DNA from 2 places in the Pseudomonas sp. Pso3 genome. Region 1 is predicted to be linked to the other one. Evidence: riboswitches for the same ligand, from Rfam matches in the RefSeq annotation. Region 1 holds a riboswitch; the other holds the start of a gene.
The links. A riboswitch is a leader RNA that binds a small molecule or an ion and turns the genes downstream of it on or off. The one in region 1 is predicted to bind cobalamin.
Positions count from the first base shown of each region.

Region 2: it holds a riboswitch for cobalamin, as region 1 does, so the genes downstream of both, ACZ5R1_RS02850 (ABC transporter substrate-binding protein) here and cobW (cobalamin biosynthesis protein CobW) in region 1, are expected to answer to the same signal.

Region 1 is NZ_AP043687.1:2,320,317-2,327,293, reverse strand. Features, by position in the region: gene cobN (cobaltochelatase subunit CobN) at 1-3,069, opposite strand, end outside; gene cobW (cobalamin biosynthesis protein CobW) at 3,076-4,128, opposite strand; cobalamin riboswitch at 4,232-4,557, opposite strand; cobalamin riboswitch at 4,616-4,821, shown strand; gene ACZ5R1_RS10840 (CbtB domain-containing protein) at 4,908-5,093, shown strand; gene ACZ5R1_RS10835 (CbtA family protein) at 5,106-5,783, shown strand; gene ACZ5R1_RS10830 (cobalamin biosynthesis protein) at 5,783-6,157, shown strand; gene ACZ5R1_RS10825 (segregation and condensation protein A) at 6,148-6,876, opposite strand.
Region 2 is NZ_AP043687.1:598,357-605,333, reverse strand. Features, by position in the region: gene ACZ5R1_RS02855 (FecCD family ABC transporter permease) at 1-780, opposite strand, end outside; gene ACZ5R1_RS02850 (ABC transporter substrate-binding protein) at 777-1,793, opposite strand; cobalamin riboswitch at 1,825-1,971, opposite strand; gene cobJ (precorrin-3B C(17)-methyltransferase) at 1,978-3,648, opposite strand; gene ACZ5R1_RS02840 (precorrin-2 C(20)-methyltransferase) at 3,636-4,376, opposite strand; gene ACZ5R1_RS02835 (precorrin-8X methylmutase) at 4,376-5,002, opposite strand; gene cobG (precorrin-3B synthase) at 4,995-6,281, opposite strand; gene ACZ5R1_RS02825 (bifunctional cobalt-precorrin-7 (C(5))-methyltransferase/cobalt-precorrin-6B (C(15))-methyltransferase) at 6,380-6,977, shown strand, end outside.

The sequences.
Region 1 (6,977 bases):
GGGCTGGGCGCCGAAGATGCGCCAGCCGGCCTGACGCCGGGCGAGGTCAGCAGCGGTACCGGCCGCTTCCAGGGCAGCGCGCTCGTGGCGAACCTGGGCGGCCAGGGGGTTGAGATCGTCCGGCTCGTCCAGGGCAGCGACCGCCTGGACCGCGGCATCGAACAGCCGTACCAGACCACCGAAGGCATCGCGGAAGAAACCCGAGATGCGCAGGGTGACGTCCACCCGCGGACGATCCAGCAGCGACAGCGGCAGGATCTCGAAGTCTTCGACCCGGGCGCTGCCGGTCTGCCACACCGGGCGCACACCCAACAGCGCCATGGCCTGGGCGATGTCGTCGCCGCCGGTCCTCATGGTCGCCGTGCCCCAGACCGAAAGACCCAGCTGGCGCAGGTGGTCGCCCTCCTCCTGCAGATGACGCTCCAGCAGCAGATTGGCCGACTGCCAGCCGAGCCGCCAGGCGGTCATGCTCGGCAGGTTGCGCACGTCCACGGAAAAGAAGTTGCGCCCGGTGGGCAGGACATCCAGCCGCCCGCGACTGGGCGCGCCGCTGGGACCGGCCGGCACGAAGCGCCCGTCCAGGGCCGCCAGGAGGCCGACGATTTCAGCGGGGCCACAGCCGTCCAGTGCCGGCGCCACCTGGGTGACCAGGTGTTCCAGCACCGGACGGGTCGCCGGCAATTCGTCCAGCGCCAACGGCAAAGGCTCGGCATCGACCATCGCGGCGACCAGCGCCAGGGCCAGCAATTCCAGGCGCTCCCGGGTATCGCCCAGGGTGCGCCAGGGTTCGGCGGACAGCGCCGCCAGGCAAGCCGGGCGCGCCCCTTGCCAGGGCTCGCCCAGGTCGGCGGCCAGGGGATCGAACTCCAGCTGCAGATCCTTGGCCAGCGCCCGCAACAGACTGGCATTGCCGCCCTGGGCATCGCCACGGGGGATGCGCAAGAGCGCCACCAGGGTATCGCGACGCAATTGCCCGGTCGGGGATTCACCGAACACATGCAGGCCGTCGCGGATCTGGGATTCCTTGAGATCGCAGAGATAGGCGTCCAGCTGCGGCAGCCAGCTGTCCGGATCGTCGGTGATCACCAGCCCTAGCTCGCGATCCAGGGCGGTCTCGCGCACCAGTTGCAGGATCTCGCCGCGCAACTCGGTGGCGCGCCGCAGATCCAGCAGGCTGGCGTCATAGTATTCGTCGGCCAGCCGCTCCAGATCGCGCAGCGGCCCGTAGCTCTCGGCCCGGGTCAGCGGCGGCATCAGGTGATCGATGATCACCGCCTGGGTGCGGCGCTTGGCCTGGGCGCCCTCGCCCGGGTCGTTGACGATGAAGGGATAGACGTTGGGCAGCGGTCCGAGAATGGCGTCCGGCCAACACTCCGCCGACAGCCCGACGCCCTTGCCCGGCAGCCATTCCAGGTTGCCGTGCTTGCCCAGATGCACCACGGCCTGGGCGCCATAGGCCTCGCGCAGCCAGAAATAGAAGGCCAGGTAGCCATGGGGCGGCACCAGCGCAGGATCGTGGTAGACCGCCGCCGGATCGACGTCATAGCCACGCGCCGGCTGGATGCCGACAAAGGTCAGGCCGAAGCGCACCCCGGCCACCATGAGCCGACCGCGACGGTGCATGGGATCGGTCTCGGGTCCGCCCCAGCGCTCGATCACCGCCTGCTGCAGGCTGAGCGGCAACCCGGCGAACAACGCCTGGTAGTCCTGCAGCGCCAGGCTCTGCAACGCCGGGCGCAGATCGCGCAGGGCGCTGTCGTTGGTCACCCCACCGAGCAGACGCTCGATCAGGGCGGTGCCGCTGTCCGGCAGATTGGCCACCGGATAGCCGGCCGTCTGCAAGGCGCGCAGTACCCCGAGCGCTGCCGCCGGGGTATCCAGGCCCACGCCATTGCCGATGCGGCCATCGCGGGTCGGATAGTTGGCCAGGATCAGGGCGATGCGCTTGTCCGCCGCAGGACGCCGTGCCAGTTCGATCCAATTACGCGCCAGACGGGCGACGAAGGCCATGCGTTCGCCATCGGCCTGGTAGTTGACCACGTCGCTCTGGCTGCGCTCGCAGCGCCAGGCCAGGCCCTTGAAGCTGATCGGCCGGGTAATGATGCGCCCGTCCAATTCCGGCAGGGCGATATGCATGGCCAGGTCGCGGGCACCCAGACCCTGGGGATTCTCCAGCCAGCGCTCGCGATTGTCCTGGGCGCAGATGGCCTGGAGCACCGGCACCGGGCGACGGAACGGCGTCAGATTCGGCCGCTCCGGACTGGACTGGGCGAAGCCGGTGGTATTGAGGATCAGCGCGGCGTTGGTCTCGTCCAGCAGCCGCTCCACCTCCTCCAGACAGGCCGGCTCCTTGAGACTGGCCACGGCGATAGGCAACGGATTCAGCCCTTCGGCGGCCAGCTGCTGGCAGAAGACGTCGACGAAGGCGGTGTTGGCCGACTGCAGATGGGTGCGATAGAACAGCAGCGCCGCGGTCGGCCAATCCGGTCGCCAGTGCTGGCGCCAGCCGTCCAGACCCAGGCCTTCCGGCTGATAGACCGCCACCCGCGGCAATTCCCGTGGCGGCTGGTAGGTGTACGGGGCACCCAGGCATTCGGCCGCCAGGCAATGCAGGAAATCCCGGGCATTGCCCAGCCCTCCCTGGCGCAGATAGCGCCACAGCCGTTCGGCCAGCTCCGGGGCCACCGTACCCAGGGCCATCAGCTCCGGATCGGGCCGATCGCAGCCGGGTACCGCGATCAGGGTCAGCCCCCGCGCGGCCAACTCGGCCAGCCGTTCCATGCCATAGCGCCAGTAACCCTGGCCGCCATGCAGGGAGATGAACACCACTCGCGCCTGGCTCAGCACCTCCTCGACATAGAGGTCCACCGAGGCGTGGTTCTGCAACTGCATGGGATTGGCCAGGCGCAGACTCGGATAGTCCTCGTCCAGGCTACGGGTCGCCTCCGCCAGCAGCGCCAGGTGCGAATCGCCACTGCAGAGCACGACGATCTCACCGGGCGTCTGCGCCAGGTGAGCGATGCCGTCGTCGGGGACGAAGCCGCCCGGCTGGGTACGCAGCAGATGCATCTGGCGTCAGGCGACCGCGGCGCGCAACTGGGTGGTGATGGCCGCCTGGTCCAGCTCCTGGCCAATCAGCACCAGCTGGGTGCTGCGGGTCTCATCGGTCTTCCAGGGGCGGTCGAAGTGCTTGTCGAAGCGGGTGCCGACCCCCTGGACCAGCAGTCGCAGCGGCTTGCCGGCGATGGCCGCGAAGCCCTTCACCCGCAGCACACCATGGGTCTTGACCACCTCGGCCAGGGCCGCCAGCAGGGTCGCCTCGGCCACCTCGGGCAGCTGGACGCCGAAGGAGTCGAATTCGTCGTGATCGTGGTCTTCATGACCTTCGAGGTCATGGTGGGTGGGACGGCTGTCGATATGGGCCTCGGATTCGGCCTGCAGCCCCAGCAGAACCGACAGCGGCAGCACGCCGCGACTGGCTTCCACCACCTTGACCGCCGGCGGCAACTCCTCGGTGACCTCGGCACGTACCCGCGCCAGGGCCTCGGCATCCAGGCCATCGGCCTTGTTGAGGATCACCAGATCGGCGCTGGCGAGCTGGTCTTCGAACAACTCGTGGAGCGGCGATTCATGGTCGAGGTTGGGGTCCTGGCGGCGCTGGACGTCCACCTGCTCGGGATGGGCGGCGAAGGTGCCGGCCGCCACCGCGGGGCTGTCGACCACGGTGATCACCGCATCCACCGTGCAGGCGTTGCGGATCTCCGGCCACTGGAAGGCCTGCACCAGGGGCTTGGGCAGGGCCAGGCCACTGGTCTCGATGAGGATATGGTCGATGTCGCCGCGGCGGGCTACCAACTCCTTCATCACCGGGAAGAATTCTTCCTGCACGGTGCAGCACAGGCAACCGTTGGCCAGTTCAAAGACGCGGCCCTGGGCCTCTTCCTCGGTACAGCCGATGCTGCACTGGCGCAGGATTTCACCGTCGATGCCCAGCTCGCCGAATTCGTTGACGATCACCGCGATGCGGCGGCCTTCGGCGTGGTCGAGCATGTGCCGCAGCAGGGTGGTCTTGCCGGAACCGAGGAAGCCGGTGACGATGGTGACGGGGGTCTTGGCCAGGGTTTTCATGGGCTGCCCTTAGAGAGAAAGCGAAAGAAGACGGGCAGGCATGCCAGGCGCTCGCGCCGCGGCGAGGCCCCAATGGCAGCCCGGATCACCCCGCCCGGTTGCGTGTTCGAAACGTGGCGAGGCAGGTCTCCTGGCTCGCGGCGCCCGGCTCCGGCCTTCCCGCGTGAGCAGTGGCCTTAGAGCGTGTTCATAATTTCGCGAGCTAGAGTCAAACAAGGCGAAGATGCTTGAGGAAGCGGAGTTTACGAATGGTAAATGAGCATTCCGAAAGCAGCTTCAACGCAGTTTGGCCGACGCGCAGCAAATTATGAACAGGCTCTAGTGGAGAGGCTAAAAACGCCGCTTACAGTTGCGGGGGCAGCCGCGGTGTCGCACCGCGTTCCCTTTCAAGCTCTTGCCGACAAGAGCACCTCGCAACGCGACAGGCTACGAGCGCCCCGCCGGGGTGTCAATCGGCCAGACTTGACCGGCGGACGAGGCGCGTGGTCTGCTCGCCGCTGCTTCAGGTGTCGCGACTCCGCCATGGGTCGCGGTGAAACGGGAAGCCGGTCCGAGTCCGGCACTGCCCCCGCAACGGTAGACGAGCGCAGGATCACAGAGCCACCCGGCCGGCAAGTCTGGGGAAGGCGATCCTGGTAGTTGCAGCCTGCAACCCTCGTGAGTCCGGAGACCGGCCTGCTGCTTTCAAGCAACCCGCGGTGGGCGGTCGTGCTGGACGGCGGCCGCCTGCGGCTCGCTGCCTCGGCGCGTCCCTGCCGCTTCGACTCCGAGGCCCTGCCATGACCGCTACCCGCTCGACCACCGCCCTGCCCCAGACCAGTACCCGCACCCAGCGTCTGACCGCCACCCTGCTCGCCTGCCTGCTCGGCCTGGGCCTGGTGCTTCTGGCCGGTTTCTCCCATGTCGAGGCGCTGCACAACGGCGCTCACGATACCCGCCATAGCGAAGGCTTCCCCTGCCACTAAAAGGAGTTCGCCATGTTCCAGCGTATTGCCTTCAGTGCCGGCGTGGCCGGCCTCCTTGCGGCCCTGTTGCTGAGTGCCCTGCAAAGCCTGTGGCTGACCCCGCTCATCCTCCAGGCGGAAACCTACGAGGTCCAGACCGAGGCGCCCGCCATGGCCGGACAGCATCATCATGGTGAAGAAGCAGCCTGGACGCCGGCGGATGGCTGGCCGCGAACCCTGTCGACCTTTGGCGGCAACCTGGTGGTGGCGGTAGGCTTCGGCCTGATCCTGGCGGGCCTGTTCAATCTAAGAGGCCCGACCCGCCTGCACCAGGGCCTGCTGTGGGGCCTGGCCGGCTATGCCACCTTTTGCCTGGCGCCCAGCCTCGGCCTGCCGCCGGAGCTACCCGGCACGGCCGCGGCGGATCTCACCCTGCGTCAAGCCTGGTGGCTGGGCACTGCCGGTGCCACTGCCGCGGCGCTCGCGCTCCTGGCGTTCACTCGCCATCCCGGCTTCAAGATCGCCGCCCTCGGGCTGCTGCTCATTCCCCATCTGCTGGGTGCGCCCCAACCCGTCGCCCAGGCGAGCCTGGCACCGGAGGCCTTGCAACGGCACTTCCAGATCGCCGTGCTGGCCAGCAACCTGCCGTTCTGGCTGCTCCTGGGACTCGCCTGCAGCTGGCTGTTCCATCGCCAGGCGCCTCAGGCCTGATGGCGCTGGTCCTGGGCCTGGGTTGCCGCCGGGGCTGTTCGGTGGAGGAGCTGACCGCGCTGGCCCTGGCAGTGCTGCAGGAGGCCGGCTGCGACCCCAACGCCCTCACGGCGCTGGCGACGGTGGACCGCCGTGTGGAGGAAAACGCACTGCAACACCTGGCCCAGCGCTGGCAACTACCCTTGCAGGGCTTCTCCGCCGAACGTCTGGCGCAACAGGAGGGCATCGCCGCGCCGAGTGCGGTCGCCTTGCAACACACCGGCAGTCCCAGCGTGGCTGAAGCCGCGGCCCTGGCCGCGGCCGGTGAAGGCGCCCGGTTGCGGGTCGGCAAGCGCAAGAGCGCGGCCGCGACGGCAGCGCTGGCTTACGCCTGAGCGACCCCTTCCGCATCAGTGTCTCTGACCCGGGCGCGGACATGGATGGGGCTGAAGGGCTCGTTCTGCACCAGCTCCACCAGGGATTCCTTGACCAGCTCGAGGATGGCCATGAAGGTCACCACCACCCCGAGCCGGCCTTCATCCAGGGTGAACAGCGCCACGAAGGGTACGAAGGCGCCATCCTTGAGGCGCTCCAGCACCTGACTCATGCGCTCGCGGGTGGACAGCACCTCGCGGGTCACCTGGTGACTCTCGAACAGGTCGGCGCGGCGCAGGACCTCGCCCATGGCCAGCAGCAACTCGCCCAGCTCCACCTCGGGTAGGAGCTTGCGCGCCCGCGCCTCGGGCGCCGGCAAGCTGGGCACCACGAAGTTGCGTCCCTCCCGCGGCAGGTCGTCGAGGTCCTCGGCGGCCTTCTTGAAGCGCTCGTATTCCTGCAGCCGGCGGATCAGTTCGGCGCGCGGATCTTCCTCTTCGGCCTCCAGGCCTTCGGCGCGCGGCAGCAGCATGCGCGACTTGATCTCCGCCAGCATGGCGGCCATCAGCAGGTATTCGGCGGCCAGCTCCAGTTGCACCGCCTTCATCAGCTCGACGTAGCTCATGTACTGCCGGGTGATCTCGGCGACAGGAATGTCGAGGATGTCGATGTTCTGCTTGCGGATCAGATAGAGCAGCAGGTCGAGAGGCCCCTCGAAGGCTTCGAGAAAGACCTCCAGCGCATCCGGCGGAATGTAGAGGTCCTGGGGCAGTTCGGTGAAGGCCTCGCCATAGACCAGCGCCAGGCGCAGCTGCTCGGGTTCGAGCAGCTGGGGGTCCA
Region 2 (6,977 bases), 1.7 Mb from region 1:
GGCGGTGATCAGGCCGGTGACGGCCAGCAGCAGCAGGCGCAGCGGTCCCACCGCCACCCCGAGGCTGGCAGCGGCGTCTTCGCCAAAGGCGAAGGCGTCCAGCGCCCGGGCGCAGGCCAGGCACACCAGCAGCCCGGCGAGCACCACCCCGGCGGCCAGCCAGACATCCGGCCAGCGCACCCCGGCCAGGCTGCCGAGCAGCCAGAACATCACGCTGCGCGCCTGCTCGGCATTGGCCGCGGTGGCGACGATATAGGCGGTCAGAGCATTGAACAGCTGGGAAGCCGCCACCCCGGCGAGGATGATGCGGGTACTGCCGCCGCTGCCGAGAAAGGGCAGCACCACGGCGAAGGCCAGCACCGCGCCGAGAAAGGCACCCAGGGACACGCCGAGCACCCCGCCACCGACGCCCAGCAGCATCACCAGCACCGCGCCGGTGGAGGCGCCGGCCGATAGGCCGAGCACATAGGGCTCGGCCAGGGCGTTGCGCAGCAGCGCCTGAAGGATGGCGCCGGAGACCGCCAGGCCCGCACCGCAGCAGGCGGCCACCAGGGCGCGACTGAGGCGGTATTCCCAGACGATGCCCTGGACGATGCGCTCCACCGGATAGGGCCCCAGGCCGAGGCCGTTGGCGATGGCCTGCAGACTGGTCAGGGGCGCGATGGGCATCTCGCCGAAGGACGCCGCCAGCACCACGCTCGCCGCCAGCGCCAGCACCGCGGCCAGGCCCAGCAGCCAGCGCCAGGGCCGGGCGCCTTCGGCCGCGAGGGGCAGACTCATGGTTGCGGCTTGGCCAGGTCGGCGGCCAGGGTCTCGACGCTGTCCACCACCCGCAGCGAGGGATTGAGGGTCGGGGCATCCACCACCAGCAGATGATTCTCGCGTACCGCGCGCAATTCGCGGGTCAGGGGATCGCTGCGCAGGAAGGCCAGCTTCTTGTCCACGTCATCGGCCGGGTAGAGACGCCGGTCCATGCGCGCCACGACGATATAGTCAGGGTCCAGGCTGGCGATGCGCTCCCAGCTCACCGCCGGCCATTCCTCGGCGCTGTCGACCACGTTGCGCAGCCCCAGGGCCCGGGCGATCCAGGCCGGCGCACCGAGGTTGCCGGCGACCCAGGGATCCCCTTCCAGCCGCGGACTGGAAAACCAGAACAGCACCGAGCGGCCCTGCACCCCGGCGGCTTTGGCCTGCTCGCCCGCGACGGCGATACGGCGGTCCAGGTCGGCGACCAGACGCTCGCCGGCCGGCTGCACATCGAGGATGGCCGCCAGCTCGCGGGCTTCGCGGGTCACCAGCTGCATGTCGAAGGGCGCGCTGCGGCTGCCATCGCTGTTGGAATCGGCGGTCACCGCCTTGCCCTCGCAATCGCTGGGCGCCACATAGGCGGCGATGCCCAGCTTGGCGAAGCGCGGGAAGTCCGCCACCTCGCCACCGGGGCCGACGTGATAGGTGTACTGGGCCGCCACCAGGTCCGGCCGGGTGCCGACCACGGCCTCGAAGCTGGGGGCGTTGTCGGCCAGCCGCGGAATGCCCTTGCCCGCCGCCTGCAGGTCCGCGGGCAAGCCGCCGAACCAGACGCCGGTGCCCACCAGCCGCGCGCCCACGCCCAGGCGCAAGAGCAACTCGGTGCTGGCCTGACCGAGGCTGACCAGCCGCTGGGGCGCGCGCTCGAAGACCAGCTCACGACCGCAGTTGTGCACGGTCAGCGGATAGGCGGTGGCCGCCTGGGTGGTGAGAGAGGCAACGGACAACAGGCCGGCGGCGAGCAGCGGCAGAAGACGGCGAAACATGGACTCTCCTTGGGATGACGCGTCCCTTGTGGATGTTGGGTAGCCCCTGGCAAGGTCTGGCTCGCTTCTCGCGAAGCTCACAGTGGCGCGACCGCACCGGAGTTGCACCGGCTTCCCGCCAGGGAACAGGAAGGTCGCCGAGGGTGAGCCAGCGGCGACCAGGATTCAAGCACTAAATGTTACTTTATAACAATTCCGGATCGTACCAGCGTGGCGTATAGACCCACTCGCCGCCATCGGCCCGCGGGAAACGCCGGGTATGGCTGGAGCCGAGGATCACCAGGGTGCGTGAATCCACCATGTCGCTGCGCAGCGCGCCGAGGCTGGTGTATTCGAGACCGCCACCGGGACGCCCGACGTCGCGGCCGAGGATCACCGGGGTGTTCGCCGGACGGCAGCTGCGCAGGACGTCCAGCGCCCGCTCCAGCTGATGCGGCCGGGCCTTGGAGATGGGGTTGTAGAAGGCCATGGCCAGGTCCGCCGCGGCGGCCTGGCGCAGGCGCTGCTCGATCACCGCCCAGGGCTTGAGGTTGTCGGACAGGGAGATCAGGCAGAAGTCGTGGCCCAGGGGCGCGCCGGCCAGGGCGGCGCTGGCCATGGCCGCGGTGATGCCCGGGAGGATCTCCAGCTCCACCGCCGCCCAGCGCGGATCGTCGGCGCCTTCCAGCACCTCGAGCACCGCGGCGGCCATGGCGAAGACGCCCGGATCGCCGGACGACACCATGACCACCTGGCGACCGCTGGCGGCCAGTTCGAAGGCGTGGCGGGCGCGCTGCAATTCTTCGCGGTTGTCGCTGGCATGGGCCAACTGATCCGGGCGCAAGGGACCGGCCATCTGCACGTAGGTGGCGTAGCCGAGCACGTCCTGGGCCTGGTCCAGGGCGCGGCGCACCACCGGTGCCATGAGCTCCGCCGCGCCGGGGCCGAGACCCACCACGCTGAGGCGCCCACGGCGCTGGCCGAGGTCATCGGCGTCCAGCGGCCGGTCATGCAGGTGCAGGGCGAGACCCTGGGCCTGGGCCCGCGCCACCGACGCCCGGGCGAAGTCCGGGGTGCGGGCGTCGACGAATCTCAGGGGTACGGCCAGCGTCTGGCTCAGCTCGGCGAGGCCGGGCGCGGCCATGTCTTCCGCCCGCGCCAGCAGCAGCGCCACGGCGCCCGGCGCATAGCCGGCGCTGGCGAGCAGCGCGGTGACGGCGGCGGCGGTGGCATCGGCGCGTGCCGCCACCAGCACGGCGCGGGGATGGATCAGCAGGGTGTGATCGTCAGCGCTGGCCAGTGGCGAGACCAGGATACGCTGCCGCGCCGCGGGATCGCGGGCCAGGGGCACCTCATCCAGCCAGGGCGCCTCGCCCTCGATGCGTACCGGGGCGCCGGCCAGCAGATCGGCCACCCGATGCTTGGCCACGTCGACATCGGCCAGGGCATAGCCGGCCGGCGGATCGAGCAGGCAGGTGCCGAATCTCAGTTCGCCACTGGTGGTGATGGCCGGGGCCACGTTCAGCAGCGTACCGAGCTGACGGGCCAGGCGATTGGCGCCGGCCAGGCCGCCCAGCAGCGGCACCACGGCGCTGCCGTCTTCGGCCACGGCCAGCACCGGCGGCTCGGCGGTCTTGTCGTCCAGCAAGGACGCCAGGCTGCGGATGACGATGCCGGCGGCGCAGAGCACCAGCAGCGGCCGCTGCTGCCGATAGAGCTCGCGCAGGTGATCGCCGAAGGCGCTGTAGCTGACGTCGCCCTCGACCCGCCCGGCCAGGCCGTGCACCAGGCTGCCCGGCAGGCCGGCCTGCAAGCGGCGGGCGGTGGCCAGGGCGCCGGGACCGAGGATGACGATGGCCGGGCTCAACCCTTCCATTTCACCCCCGGCACCACCACCAGCGAGAAATACGGCGAGGCCATGGGGTCGACGGCGTCCAGCGCGACGATGCGCTGATTGTCCATGGTGGCGCGCTCGATGTAGCGGGCGCGGTCGTCCAGACCCAGCTCACGCAGCACCTGGCGCACCTTCTCGAAATTGCGGCCGAGCTTCATCACCACGGCGGCGTCGGCGCTGGCCAGGCGCGCCTTGAGCTCTTCCGCGGAGAGCACCCCGGAGAGCACCGTGAGGGTCTGGTTGCGATAGACCAGCGGCAGGCCGAGCATGGCCACGCCGCCGAGCATGGAGCAGACCCCCGGCACCACCTGGGCCTCGTAGCGCTCGGCCAGGCGGTCGTGCAGGTACATGTAGGAACCGTAGAAGAAGGGATCGCCCTCGCAGATCACCGCCACGTCGCGGCCGGCGTCCAGATGGTCGGCCACCTGGGCGGCGGCGGTGTCGTAGAAGTCGGCGATCACCGTCTCGTAGGACAGCGGCGGCGCCAGCTTCTCGGTGGTCACCGGATAGACCAGCGGCAGGCGCTGCTGGCCGTCCAGCAGATAGCCCTCGATGACGCCATAGGCATTGCCGCCCTGGCCCGCGTTGGCCTTGGCCTTGGCGACGAAATAGGCCACCACCGGCGCGCCCTGCAGCAGGCGCAGCGCCTTGAGGGTGATGAGTTCCGGATCGCCGGGGCCGACGCCCAGGCCGAGCAGGCGGCCCGCCATCACTCCACCTCCGTGGCCAGGGCGTTGACCGCCGCGGCGGCCATGGCACTGCCGCCCCGCCGACCGCGGACGATGACATAGGGCACGCCGCGGCTGTCGGCGGCCAGGGCGTCCTTGGACTCCATCGCCCCGACGAAGCCCACCGGCATGCCGAGGATCAGCGCCGGCCTGGGCGCCCCGGCGTCGAGCATTTCCAGCAGATAGAACAGCGCGGTGGGGGCATTGCCGATCACCACCACGCTGCCGGCCAGATGCGGCCGCCAGCGCTCCAGGGCCACCGCCGAGCGGGTGTTGCCCTGGGCCACGGCCAGCTCGCGGATGCCCTCGTCGTGCAGGGTGCAGATCACCTGATTGTTGGCCGGCAAGCGGGTACGGGTGACGCCCTCGGCGACCATGCGTGCATCACAGAGGATGGGCGCGCCGGCCGCCAGGGCCGCGCGACCGGCCGCCCCGGCGCCCGGGGAAAAGGCCAGGTCCTGGACCACGTCGACCATGCCGCAGGCATGGATCACCCGCACGGCGAGCTTTTCCAGGTCGGCGGGGATGGCCGAGAGATCGGCCTCGGCGCGGATGGTGGCGAAGGATTGGCGATAGATCGCCTGGCCGTCGCGTTCGTATTCAAGCATCACTGGGACTCCGGGCCAGCCAGGCGGCGGCCTCGTCGAGGGACAAATGGGTGGCGCGCCGCCGGCCCGGACCGGGCTGGGTGGCGTCGCGCACGAAGAGGTCATAGCGACCGGGGGCCATCGCCAGCAGGGTGTGGGGTGCCTGTCCGGCCAGGGCGCAGCTGCGCGGGCAACCGGAGAGGTGCACCTCGACGCCGGCCGGCAGCCGCTCGGCCAGGCGCAGGGCATCGCCCTTGGTGTCGGCCTGGCCCTTGGCGCAGCCCTGGCTGCCGGTACAGGCGACCAGCCGGGCCAGGGGCGCGGCGGGATCGGTGATCAGCTCCAGGGTGGCCAGAGCGGCGAGCAGCTTGGCGGCCTGGTCGACCGGTACATCGGGCAGCAGCAGGCCCTGCCAGGGGGTGAGGTGCAGGTCGCCATTGCCGTGGTGCTCGGCCAAATCGGCGACGGTGGCCAGGCTTTTCGCAGGCAGTCGCCCCAGGGCGGGCTGGGCGCCGACCCAAAACAGGCCGGATTGCCGCTGAGGATGGCTACCGAGGCGTCCTGCGATTTCCGCTGGCGCACGTGGGTGGCTCTTAGTCGGCAGCAGACCAAGACCGGCCAGCAGCTCCTCGACCGGCCGTTGCGCAAGCAGCTGTCTCATGCGGCTCTGTTCAGGGTCAGCCAGGTCAAGGAAGCGATGCAGCAGGGTCGCCACCGTGGCCACCTCGCGTCCCGCGGGGATCAGGCCCAGGGGCGCATCCGCTGGGGTGCCAGCCAGCCCAAGGACATAGCCCTCGGCGCGCGCCGACAGCCAGACATCATGGGGATGGTCGAGCCGGGCCAGGGCTTCGCCACCGTCCAGTTGCAGGGCAAACTTGGCCGACAGCCCATGCAGGCGGCGGTCGCCTTCCAGCAGGGCGAGCAATTCGGCGGCCAGGGGACGAACGTCGCGCAGCTGCTGCGGATCCCGGCCGGCAGACGGGCTGAGCAGCAGATTGCGCACGTCATCGGCGGCGGGATCGGCCGGCCCCAGACCGGCGGCCTGCAGCTCGGCCACCAGGGCAGCGGCACCGTCCGCGCGTACACCACGCAATTGCAGGTTGGCTCTGTTGGTCAGCTCCAGAACCCCGCTCGCCCAGCGCGCGCTGGCGGCGGCGATGGCCCGCGCCTGGGCTGCCGTCAGCCGGCCCCCCGGCAACTTCACCCGGCACAGGCCGCCATCGCGCGCGGGCACGATGCGCAGCAGCCCCGGACAGGCCGAAGGCCGCGGGACGAGGGCGGAAGGAGACGGAGGATTCACGGCGGAAGGTCGGGCTGAACGGGGAAAGACGTTATTATGCCCGCTTTGCCCGACCCCTTGAAAACGCCCGGTCGGCTGACGTTCGATGAGGTGTGTTCATGATCCCCTGGCTGACCGTGGTGGGTATCGGCGAAGACGGCTACCCCGGCCTCGGCAAGCAGGCCCGCCGCGCCCTGCTGGAGGCGGCGGTCGTCATTGGCGGTCCACGCCAGCTGGCGCTGCTGCCACCCTGCATCCGCGCCAGCCGCGAGCCCTGGCCGCAGCCCTTCGCCCTGGCCCCGGTCCTGGACCGGCGCGGCACCCAGGTCTGCGTGCTGGCCAGCGGCGATCCCATGCTGTTCGGCGTCGGCGCGAGCCTGGCGCGCCAGCTGTCGGCCGACGAGCTGCAGGTGCTACCGGCGCCCTCCTCCTATTCCCTGGCCGCGGCTCGCCTCGGCTGGCCGCTGCAGGACGTCACCCTGCTGTCGGTGGTGGCCCGCCCCCTGGCCGCCGTGGTGCGCCATCTGCACCCAGGCGCCCGCCTGCTGGTATTGAGCAACGACGGCCACAGCCCTGCGGCCCTGGCCGCGCTGCTGGTGGACCAGGGCTTCGGCGCCAGCCAGCTGCAGGTGCTGGAGCACCTGGGCGGCCCTCTGGAGCGCCAGATCGCCGGTCGCGCCCGGGACTGGCCGCTGGCGGAAGCGGCGGCGCTCAACC